Desulfovibrio desulfuricans: one gene and its partners. The protein of the gene in region 1 interacts with the protein of each later gene in a pairwise test. Links are inferred from orthologs where the notes say so. Each region holds a gene or a part of one and is shown in the gene's direction. Other genes may lie near its edges. The genes, in order: secA, NE637_RS08495 and secG.

Region 1 (4,113 bases):
CCCACCTGGCAAACGGCGATGTGGAAAAGGCCGAGGCCTTTTTTGAAAAAGCTGTGGTGCAGATGAACCGGGAAGCTGCCGATGGCCTCAGCGCGCTTTCAAGCCGTATTGCCGGCATTTATGGCGAGCGCGACCCGGAAAAGGCAGAAAAATTTCTGCGCAACAGTCTTGAAGCCAAGGGCAAGCGCCTTGGCCGGGAAGATTTGGCCCTGTTCAACCAGCTTGGCATCAGCCTGCGCAGGCAGGGCCGCTGGCAGGACGCCATCACTGAATACAAGCGCGCCATCAAAATCGCCCCTGACGATCCAACGCTCTATTATAATGTAGGCATGGCCTTTGCCGAAGGCGCGGATTTTATCCAGGCCAAGGCAAATCTGGTAAAAGCTCTGGATCTGGATCCGGAAATGGTCAAGAGCAGCGCTTCCATCGCCTGTAACTTTGGAGCGGTCTTTCTTCAGTCAGGCGACCGTGACAGGTCGGTACAGTTTTTTCAGTTGGCCCTTGCCCTCAAGCCCGGCATGCAACTTGCCCTTCAAGGCTTGGAGCGCGCAAAAAAGTGATTCTGCGAGGTTGTCTGCTGGCACGGTTATAGGCGCACTTGCACCTCCCCACCTGTTCTTTGACCAATAATATTTTTGGATCGTCACATTGCCAACCTCAATGTTATGTCTTATTTTTAAGGGATGCCGTGTATTGTCCCCTTGGGGTAAGACACTGCGCATTCAGCACATTCCGCAGCGCACCCAACATTGGTGTTTGCGCTGCGCAAGCGACTGGCCATTGTGCTAGACAGATCAGACCGAAAATGTTTGTCTGCACAGCGCGGATACTGAAAAATCCTCGCCACGGTTGCTTTTCCGTTACGGACGAGACAGTAGATATACTTAGTCGGTAAGCGAGCATTTCAAAGTGAAAATGCTCTAGTAAGGAGACTTCATGTTTGGTTTTCTTTTCAAAAAAATCTTCGGCAGCACCAACGACCGCTACTTGCGCAAGCTCCGCCCCATGGTGCAGCGCATCAATGCGTTCGAGCCTGAAATGCAGCAACTGGCCGATGCCGATTTTCCTGTACGCATAGCGCAATACCGTCAGGAAGTGCAGGACGGCACCAGAACTCTGGAAGCTCTGCTGCCCGAAGTTTTTGCTCTGGTGCGCGAGGCCTCAAGCCGCAGACTGGGTATGCGTCACTATGACGTGCAGCTCATCGGCGGCATGGTGCTGCACAAGGGCAAGATTGCCGAAATGAAGACCGGTGAAGGCAAAACCCTTGTAGCTACCCTGCCCGTGGTGCTCAACGCCCTGTCAGGCAAGGGCGTGCATGTGGTCACGGTCAACGACTACCTCGCCAAGCGCGACTCGGCCTGGATGGGCCAGTTGTATGAATTCCTCGGCCTGAGCACGGGCGTTATTGTGCATGGCCTTGATGACGAAGAGCGCAAAGCCGAATACGCCAAGGATATCACCTACGGCACCAATAATGAATTCGGCTTTGACTATCTGCGCGACAACATGAAGTTCTACGCCAACCAGCTGGTGCAACGCGGGCACAATTTTGCCATTGTGGACGAAGTGGACTCCATCCTCATCGACGAAGCCAGAACGCCGCTCATCATTTCCGGCGCATCTGATGAATCGGTGGGCATGTACCGCACTGTGGACGACATTGTCCGTCAGCTCACCCCTGAGCACTACACGGTTGACGAAAAGGCCCGCACCGCCATGCTCACCGATGAAGGCGTAGCCCGGTGTGAGGAACTGCTCAAGCTGGACAACCTTTTTGATCCCGCAAACATTACGGCCCAGCACCATGTGATGCAGTCGCTCAAGGCGCATCAGATTTTCAAGCGCGATGTGGATTATATTGTTCAAGAAGATCAGGTGATTATTGTTGACGAATTCACTGGCCGCCTTATGGCTGGCCGCCGCTATTCGGATGGCCTGCATCAGGCTCTGGAAGCCAAGGAACACGTCACCATTGCCGCTGAAAACCAGACCCTTGCCTCCATCACCTTCCAGAACTACTTCCGCCTGTACGACAAACTTTCGGGCATGACGGGTACTGCGGATACCGAAGCTGTGGAATTCCATCAGATCTACAGCCTCGAGGTTATCTCCATTCCGCCCAACAGGCCCATGGTTCGCAAGGATTATCCTGACCTTATCTACCGGTCGCGGCAGGAAAAGTTTGACGCCATTGTTGAAGCCATTGCCGAATTGCACAAAAAAGAGCAGCCCGTGCTTGTGGGCACAATTTCCATTGAAACGTCCGAAATGCTTTCGCATCGACTGAGCAAGCTCGGTATTCCGCACAGCGTGCTCAATGCCAAGCAGCATGAAAAAGAAGCCGAAATCGTGGCGCTGGCAGGCCAGAAAGGCCGCGTCACCATTGCCACCAACATGGCTGGCCGCGGCACGGACATCATGCTGGGCGAAGGCGTTGTGGATCTGGGCGGCCTGCACATTCTCGGCACAGAACGCCACGAAAGCCGCCGCATCGACAACCAGCTGCGTGGCCGCTCGGGCCGTCAGGGCGACCCCGGCTCTTCGCGCTTCTACCTTTCGCTGGAAGACGACCTCATGCGTCTCTTTGGCTCTGACCGCATCAAGGGCCTCATGGAAAAGCTGGGTCTGCGCGATGGCGAGGCCATTGAGAACGCCATGGTTACCCGCGCTGTGGAAGGCGCTCAAAAACGTGTGGAAGCCCACCACTTTGAAATACGCAAAACACTGCTCGATTATGACAACGTCATGAACCAGCAGCGCGAAGTTATCTACACCCTGCGCCGCGAGCTCATGGTTGAAGAAGACCTTGAGCCTGTTTTGCAGGAATTCATGAGCGATGTGCTGGACGACGTGTACAGCCCGCTGGCATCCCTGCCTGTGGACAGCCAGGACGAAGCCCGCGCCGCAGCTCTGGCGCGTCTGCGCGAGGTTTTCAACCTTGACAGGGTGCTTGAAGAAGGCGCGCGCCTGCCCGAGCGCGAAGAAACCGAGGTTATGGCACAGGGCATTCTTGACAAGCTCAAGGCAGAAACCGGCCCCACCTATGCCGACATCCTTCGTTACTTCCTGCTGGAAGAGCTTGACCGCTGCTGGAAAGAACATTTGCGCAACATGGACGCCCTGCGCGACGGCATAGGTCTGCGCGGCTACGGTCAGCGCGATCCCAAGCTGGAGTACAAGCGCGAAGGCTTTGAAATGTTCCAGGCCATGCTGTTCCAGATTCGAGAGAGCGTGTTCCGCGCCCTTACGCGTATCCGGGTGCAGATTGAGCCTATCGCCGCCGAGCCGGAACAGCAGGAGGTGGAAGCGCCGATCGAAGAGCCGCAGCATTCTCCCGTGTCGCGGGAATACCGTCATAAGGAAAGCAGCTCGCAGCTTTCTTACTCCAGCGGCGGCAGCATTTCGGAAGACCCCAAGAAGCCCGCCAAGGCCGCGCCGCGTATTGGCCGCAACGACCTTTGCCCCTGCGGCAGCGGCAAAAAGTACAAAAAGTGCTGCGGGCAGGATAAATAACTGTTTATATTGCGCCACAAGCGCGATACCTAGAAATACAAAAGGCGGGGACAACCCCGCCTTTTTATGTTCCATGCTCTGTGCGTATGCTGCAACTATACTCGCGCGCGCCGATCACGCGGCGCGGCAGACAAGACGTCCTATGCCTGGGATGAAAAAAACTTTGTCCCGACGCTGCCAATGATAATCAGGGCAATGAAAAACAGCTGGGGCAGCGAAACCTTGTCGCCGAAAAAAAGCGCCCCGCCCAGGACCACGCCCACCGTGCCAGCACCTGTCCAGAGGGCATAGGTCATACCCGCCGGGAGCCCGCGCATGGCCAGCGCCAGCAGGCCCATATTCACAAAGCTCAGCGCAATGGGCACTGCCGCAGCCTGCCAGTTGCCCAACGAAGAAGCCCACTTGAGGCTGAGCGCCCACAAAATCTCGGTAACCACTGCCAAACTCAATGCAAACCATGCCATATCCAATACTCCTTTGCGTGGGCTCGGATAAAAAGGCACGGCCTGCGGAAACCCAAAAGAACAGAACAATGCATCCACGGAACGGCGTACAACTGCCATCTGCCCACAGATGTGTCAACCCGCGAAGCCTGAT
Region 2 (3,687 bases), on another replicon or contig:
TCACAGTTGCCTAAAAAGCCGTGACAATACGCCAACGCTTCGTAGCCCTGCAGGTCGCAACCGGGTTGGTGAGGCAGAAATAAAATTCCAGCCCCAAGGGGGAGAGTAGGGGGAACCCGCAAGCGGCTCCCGTACACATTGAGACAAACCAGTGAAACAAAATTATCGCAACTCTGGAGTGGCTGTCAGTGTACGCTTAAAGAAATACCCACAACATGAGATAAGTCAAGGAGTTTAATTATCAGGTATGCGTGTTTTTGGCCGCTTATGGGGCTGAAATGTCCGTTTGTCAGGCAAGCCTGCGTGTAAAATTAATAAGATATGAAAGAATAATATCTGATAATAGAATAATAAAAATATGCGGTTTCAAAAAAACCGTGCAGACCAGAAAGGCCGAAGCGGGTTTCAATCGCTCCGGCCTCATATGCTTCTGAATTTTCAACCAAATCCGTCAGCATTGCTGCTGGCGGCAAAAGATATATTCGCCAGCCCTAACGCGCCAGCAGCACCCAGGCAGGCCCTTTGGCGTCCAGATGGCTTGCCACATAGTTGGCGCGCTGGTCGCCGCCGCAAAAGATATCTATGCGGTTACGCTTGATGGCCCCGCCCACGTCCTGTGCAAAGCCGATGCCGCGCAGGGGCATCTTGCCCTTGGTTTCATCCGGTATATTGACGCCGTAGGCCACAATGGAGCCGAGCGGGATAAACCCGCGATCCGTTGCAAGCGTCAGCCAGTCGTCCACCTGATAGCCCATGGCCCCGGTGGGGCCACGCATGCCGTATTTAAAGAAGACATAGCTCGGGTTATCATTGAGAATTTCGCGCACGCGGTCGGGATTGTTTTTGAACCACTCGCGCTGTTCAAAAATATCACCGCGCCTGAGCAGGCCTTTTTCGCGCATGATGCGCCCAGAGCTTTTGTATTTGTGCCCGTTCTGGCCCGCGTAGTTGACATAGGCCTGAGTGCCATCGTCAAAAATCAGGCGACCAGAACCCTGAATTTCAAGAAAAAATACGTCAACGGGGTCTGCGGCCCAGGCCAGTTCCAGCCCCTTGCCCGCGAGCACCTGCTTTTCTTCGATGGTGCGGCGGTCATAGTACTGCCCACGCTTGGCAACGACCTTGTTCAGATCCGGGGGCAGGCCATAGATGGCCTGGGTGTACCCCGGTTTGCGTGTGCGGCTGGCGGGGACGGCAGGCTCGTAGTAACCAGAATAGTTGATGCCGCCCGTCACTTCCGCCCAGCGGAAGTTTGCCAGCAGCAGTTCCGGTTCCTTGTCCAGCCGGGGCAAAAGTTCCTGCAAACGTTCAAGCGTACGCGACAGATCGCCCCACGTCACGGTCAGGCCGGGGCGTTGCACTGCGAGGGCGTCCTTGGGCTTGCTGTTGACGTAACGCAGCGACTTACGCACACTGGGGGCCATATCCTTCCAGCTTGTCAGATCCTGACTGGCAGGAATAAGATTGCTCACAAAAAATTCCGGGCTTTCAAACCCTACCGGCGGCAAGGTTCTTTCCACCACTGGCGGCGGGGCCTGCTTGGCGCAGGCAAACAAAGCCATTGTAACCGCCAGCAGTAGCAACAGGCGCAACATGCCGCCTGCACGGTTTGCAAATCCGCTGCAACAACGCCCGGAAAACGCGTAACAAGGAGCCGTTTCGTGCATGACCAATTTCCCACCCCTGATATTTGGATGCCGCACCGCGTGTCGTATGGAGAAACAGACACGATGGGCGTGCTTTATTATGCGGAATATCTGCATCTTTTCGAGCGGGCACGCAGCGAATACATTCGCCGTTGCGGCATGAGCTATGCGGAAGTTGAAAAGAAAGGCCTTATCCTGCCTGTGCGCGAGGCCCAGTGCCGTTACCGCTCATCCGCCCGCTATGATGATCTTGTACTTGTGCGCGCTGGCATAGCCGAATGGGCGCGCGCATCCCTGCGCTTTGTATATGAGATACGGAACGAGGACAAGACGAGACTTCTGGCCACGGGCATGACCCAGCACGCGCTGGTCAATCACGAAGGTCGCCCCGTTCCTGTGCCGGACTGGTTCCGTAATCTCACCTTTACGGAGTAACCGCCAGCTCTCTCCCCTGCCTGCGATGATGCCGCGTTATTCCACCGCATTTATGCCAGCGTGATCTGCCGCCGCAAAACCACATGCGGCGGCAGAAAAATATTTTGTCCAGGGCCTTAACGGTGCCTGCTCCCGGTGGGTCCGGGATTGGCTCGCAACTGCTTGCGCGCGGCACGGGCATCCTCCAGCCGCCGCAGCCTTTCGAGACGGCCCTCCTCCTCGTCATGCCGCACCACAGGCGGTCGCTTCTGCCGCACAGGTCGCGCGCTGCTGAAACGCCGCGCAAGATGCGGCAATTCAGGGGGCACATCGGCTGCGGGATCCCCAAGGGGGCAATACGGGGCGCTTGTGCTCTCACCTCCGCCAAGATGCATGGCCAGCCTGGCGCTGAGCGCGCGCATGAGCGGTACAAGGTCTGTATATTCCTCATTCAGGCCCAAACCGTTCAGGTGCCACCGCCCATGCCCATGGACCACCTTGCGCACCCCTTTAAGCTCCCGCTCGCGCATGTTCAGACTGATGCGCACCTCGCCCTCGGGCAAGTGCAGCACAAGGGCCTCGCCCCGCGCTTCGCCCTGCCCCTGGGCGAGAGACTCAAGCCGCATGCCGGGCGGATTGCCCGCCAGCCGCAAAAGGTCTTCCAGTCCGGCGCGGGCTACGCGCAGGTGTTCGCTGGAAGCCATATTTTTTTGATCTTCCTGAATTTTTTCTTCCATCTGGCGAATGCGCTCAAGGCATTGGGCGCGCTCATCCTCTAGCGTGGTCAAACCACGCTTCATCAGGCGCACGCAAAAAACCACAGCCGCCAAAAAAACCGCACCAGCGCCGGCCCATTCCCATAGCGCCATGGTCGCTCCCTCCGCCTGCTCCAATATATATCCGACCAACTGTCACAGCGGCGGCCTCTGCTGTCAAGCGTTAAGCCTTACATTAAAAGTCGCGGCCTCTTTCCTTTTTTGCGACAAGCCTGTAACGTGGGAACCAATAGCAGATGGAAGACTTGTTCCTTTCCCTAGTTTCGTTCACCAGGCCGCCAAGGGCGCGCCATATCGCTTACGAAGGGAGAAAACCATGCCTACTCCACTGGAAATGCAACGCACCTTCGCCATCGTCGGAACCGGCGGTTGCGGCAAAACATCCCTGGCAGAGATGCTTCTCTATAAGGCCGGGGCGGTGAATCGCCTGGGGGCTGTAGAAGACGGCACCACATGCCTTGACTACGAACCCGAAGAAACCCGCCGACGCGGCTCCGTTCAACCCTCCTGCGCCACATATCTCTGGAATAAAAACCGCCATTTCCTTCTGGATATCCCCGGTGACGGCAACTTTACAGGCGACATGGAATGCCTGCTCAAAGGCGTGGACAGCGTTGTTTTTGTGCTGGACGCCGTGGACGGCGTGCGCCCCCTTGCCAAAAAATTCTGGAATCTGGTCCGCGCAGCCGGATTGCCCTCCATTATAGTGGTCAACAAGGTTGACCGCGACCGCGCCGATTTTCAGATGGCCCTGGACGGGCTCTCCGGCCTGAACGTCAAGCCCGTTGTGCTGCAATTGCCCATTCGCCAGGGCGAATCCTTTGTGGGTGTTGCCGATGTGCTGACGGGCA
Region 3 (3,631 bases), on another replicon or contig:
TAAGAACACAGCGTGGCACGGCCTGAGCAGAGCGTTCACGAAGTGTGCGCAGGCCCAGCGAGTTACGCTCCTGCCGGGCAGGTTTTTCAACTGGCAGGCTTTTTACGGGTAAATTGAGGGCGTGTGAAGCAGCTCAGCGCGGGCGCACAAGGCCAGCCTGCACCGCCTGCCGCAAAAAGGGCGAAAGCAGTTCGCCAAAGTGTACGCCTATGCCCCGCAGTTCGTCATAATCGACCAGCATGTGCTGATCCGGGTCACGCACGGCGGTGGCAGCCAGCGAGGCGGGCATGCGGCCTTCATACAGCGCCACAAAGGCGTTGAAATTGTCCGGCCCCGGCGGGGAAACGCCGAGCGCCAAAATGCGCCCCTCGTGGTTCCAGTCGTTTCTAAACAGCTCCTGCGCCTTGTGCTCGCTTGATTGCCCGGCGGGCAGCCGCCCGAAGGACGAAAATCCCCAGCCAAGGCCAGGGCGGTGCGTCAGCAGGGCGCGGCCAAGGCGGTCGCGCACAAGCAGGCCCACTGCCCGGTGGCGCAGGTTCTGCCTCAGTATGTCCTCGCCGCGCATGATGCACAGTGGTACATTGTTGTGATCCACAACCTCCTGCAAGTCAGGAGAGTTGCCTAATGAAGGATAAAGGCTGATTTTCATGAATGCTTCCACAGTGCGGGACGAACGCCTTCAGATGCTTGGGCCGCAGCATGCCGCCGCTATGTACGAGATTGAGCGCCAGTGTTTTCCTCTGCCCTGGTCAGAAGAGCAGTGCGCTGCCGCCTTTGGGCAAAAGGCTTTTTCGGCACTGGGAATGTTTCGGCATGAGGCGCTGATTGGCTATATATCAGTATATCACACGCTGGATGAACTGGAAATACTCAATCTTGCAGTTTTGCCGGATGAGCGCCGCAGAGGCCACGGACGGCGTATATTGGGCGTGGTCTTGCGCCTTGCGCGTAAAATGGCTATAAACAAAATCTTGCTTGAAGTCAGAGTGGGCAACAGGCCCGCTATTTGTCTGTATGAGAGTTGCGGCTTCAAGCGAGAGGGCGTGCGCAAAAAGTATTATACCGATACTGGCGAAGACGCGCTCATTTATCTTTGTTCCATCTGATCCTTGAGGACGCCATGCAAAAAATATTTGCCGCCAACTGGAAGATGTATAAAACCCGCGCACAGGCTGCCCAAAGCGCAAGCGATCTGGCCAAAGGCCTCGGGCATATGCCTGCGGGGCAGGATGTGGTTGTTTTTGCGCCCTTTACGTCCATAAGCTGCGTGGCGGACGCCTTTAAAGGCGTGGCGGCGCTTTCGGCGGGCGGGCAGAACTGCTATCCCGCAGAAGAAGGGGCTTTTACTGGCGAAACTTCGCCCGCCATGCTGCTTGATGCTGGCGCAAGCTGGGTGCTGACCGGGCATTCCGAGCGGCGGCACATCATGGGCGAGGACGATGCCCTGGTGGCCCGCAAAACAATTTTTGCCCTTGAGCACGGCCTCAAGGTGCTGTTCTGCATTGGCGAAACCCTTGACGAGCGCGAAGCTGGCAAGCTGAACGCCGTGCTTGAGCGCCAGCTTGCCGCTGTTTTTTCGGCCATGCCCGAGGGCCTTCGCGGCGCTGCTCTTGTGGGCAAGCTTGCCATTGGCTACGAGCCTGTGTGGGCCATTGGCACAGGCAAGGTTGCCGGGCCGGAAGAAGTGCTCGATGCCCACGCGGTCACACGGGCCTTGCTGAAAAAACTTGTGGGTGAAACCGCAGACAAGCTGCCCATCCTTTATGGCGGCAGCGTTAAGCCAAACAATGCCGCAGGGCTTATGGCCCTTGACAATGTGGATGGCCTTCTGGTAGGTGGAGCGTCTTTAGAAGCGCAAAGCTTCTTACAAATTATCGGGGCCTAACCCCACTTCGGGCGCGCCATCGGGCAGTGGCCGGACGGCGAGGAGGAATTCGTGCAGACTCTCATTCTTACGCTGCATATCATTGTGTGCGTGTTGCTGGTTATTCTTGTGCTGCTTCAGGCGGGCAAGGAAGGCATGGGCGTGATTTTTGGCGGTGGCAACAGCTCTGTGTTCGGCAGCGGCGGCGCAGGCGGCATTCTTGCCAAACTGACTGCCCTGATGGCCGTGATTTTTGTTATCACGTCGCTCAGCTACACCCTCGTGACAAGCTCGCGTCCTTCCAATCAGTCTACGATTCTTGACGTGAAGATTGAAGAGCCTGCTGCTCCCAGGCCCGCCGCCCCGGCTGTTACGCCCGGAGCGGAAGCGACCCCGGCTCCTGTGGTTCCCGCTGCTCCTGCCGAGCAGAAGGCCCCGGCGCCTGCGGCTCAATAAGCGCAGCACCTGTTTTACTGCTAAAGCCGCGGCCTGTGCTGCGGCTTTTTTTATTCGCATACCTTATGAGTGGAGCCGTTATGTCTGACGCAGACGCCTTTGGGGCAAATCCGTTCCGCGCGCTCAACGCAAAAAAATTTCCCGAAAAGCAAAAAAACGGCAGCAATGAGCGCAAACCTACGCACCACGGGCAAGGCAAGGGCAAACGCGTGATAGCGTCTGCTGGCACTACGCTGGTTGCTGAAGTTTCGGATGAAGACTGCGATCTGTTTTTGAACGCCGTGAGCAGCGTGACCCCTGCCAAAAACAACCACAAATCTGCAAATCCGGGTTTTTCGCTGGAAGAACGAGGTGCCTTGACCAGCATGGCCGATGCCCTGGCCGAAGAGTGCGGCAAGGGTAAAAAAAATAGGGCCAAGGGCACAACGCCGGAGGCTGGCAAACCCGTGGGGGCATCTCCGGGAGCGGCCCAGACGCCGAGCGCCCATGCGTCACCTGGCACGGCGTCATCTGGCAAGGCGGCTCCTGCCAGCGCCGCATCTGGCCCCGTTCAGCATGAGGACGATGACGAAGCTGCGGCCTTTCTTGCCGCCATGGGCACGGTAAGCCCCCTCACTGGCGGCGGGCGTGATGTTGCCCCGGCTCCTGCCCCGGCAACGCCACCGCCTCACGGCGAGCTGAGCCTTCAGGATTTCATGGATGGCAAGCTGGAGTTTGCGCTGACGTTCTCTGACGAATACCTCGAGGGCCATGTGGTTGGCCTTGATCAGATGATTTTGAACAAGCTCCGCGCTGGCGGCCTCAGCCCGGAGGCCCATCTTGACCTGCACGGCCTCAATGCGATGCAGGCATTTGAAGCTCTGCGCGGTTTTTTTAAGGGAAGCTGGTACAAGGGCCTGCGCACGGTGCTGGTGGTGCCGGGCCGTGGGCGCAATTCGCCTGACGGCATGGGCGTTCTGCGCGAAAAGCTGCAAAGCTGGCTGACGCAGGATCCCTTCAAGCGGGTGGTGCTGGCCTTCTGCACAGCCCAGCCGCACGATGGAGGCCCGGGCAGCGTCTATGTGCTGCTGCGCAAGTATCGCAAAAAAGGCCGTATTTACTGGGAAAGAATGCCTGCGGATTCTGACCTGTACTAGGGCAGGTCATGGGAAGTTTTATTTTTGTGGTAGAAACGGGCTTGCAGATTTAATGCAAAAAAAATGGCCGGGATGTTCCCGGCCATTGTGCTTTTTGTGGGGTCAGGTGAATGTCCCTTGCCGCCGATATCAGCCTGCCTTGCGTGGATTGGCGGACAGCCTGTCCAGCAGGCAG

What was found.
Region 2: the proteins of secA (region 1) and NE637_RS08495 interact in binary tests that used the Escherichia coli proteins (3 or more experiments, as listed by UniProt). The link is inferred for Desulfovibrio desulfuricans from one-to-one orthologs.
Region 3: the proteins of secA (region 1) and secG interact in binary tests that used the Escherichia coli proteins (3 or more experiments, as listed by UniProt). The link is inferred for Desulfovibrio desulfuricans from one-to-one orthologs.

What each region holds. Positions count from the first base shown.
Region 1 is NZ_JANFYZ010000006.1:181,166-185,278, reverse strand. Bases 559-3,726 are described here. They hold secA (preprotein translocase subunit SecA), read left to right. Parts: upstream 559-936; coding sequence 937-3,516; downstream 3,517-3,726. Other genes in these bases: NE637_RS09560 (DMT family transporter), read right to left, coding at 3,657-3,726; NE637_RS09570 (tetratricopeptide repeat protein), read left to right, coding at 559-560. Also shown: more of NE637_RS09570, read left to right, coding at 1-558; more of NE637_RS09560, read right to left, coding at 3,727-3,980. UniProt on the Escherichia coli protein: Required for protein export, interacts with the SecYEG preprotein conducting channel.
Region 2 is NZ_JANFYZ010000005.1:233,308-236,994, forward strand. Bases 646-3,387 are described here. They hold NE637_RS08495 (acyl-CoA thioesterase), read left to right. Parts: upstream 646-1,694; coding sequence 1,695-2,081; downstream 2,082-3,387. Other genes in these bases: NE637_RS08490 (MltA domain-containing protein), read right to left, coding at 646-1,595; NE637_RS08500 (hypothetical protein), read right to left, coding at 2,198-2,929; NE637_RS08505 (elongation factor G), read left to right, coding at 3,153-3,387. Outside these bases: more of NE637_RS08490, read right to left, coding at 492-645; more of NE637_RS08505, read left to right, coding at 3,388-3,687.
Region 3 is NZ_JANFYZ010000001.1:408,752-412,382, reverse strand. The notes cover bases 943-3,628. They hold secG (preprotein translocase subunit SecG), read left to right. Parts: upstream 943-1,936; coding sequence 1,937-2,320; downstream 2,321-3,628. Other genes in these bases: NE637_RS01680 (DnaJ family domain-containing protein), read right to left, coding at 3,586-3,628; NE637_RS01685 (Smr/MutS family protein), read left to right, coding at 2,401-3,456; tpiA (triose-phosphate isomerase), read left to right, coding at 1,121-1,885; rimI (ribosomal protein S18-alanine N-acetyltransferase), read left to right, coding at 943-1,106. Also shown: NE637_RS01710 (inositol monophosphatase family protein), read left to right, coding at 1-3; NE637_RS01705 (NUDIX hydrolase), read right to left, coding at 134-649; more of rimI, read left to right, coding at 648-942; more of NE637_RS01680, read right to left, coding at 3,629-3,631. UniProt on the Escherichia coli protein: Subunit of the protein translocation channel SecYEG. Overexpression of some hybrid proteins has been thought to jam the protein secretion apparatus resulting in cell death; while this may be true it also results in FtsH-mediated degradation of SecY.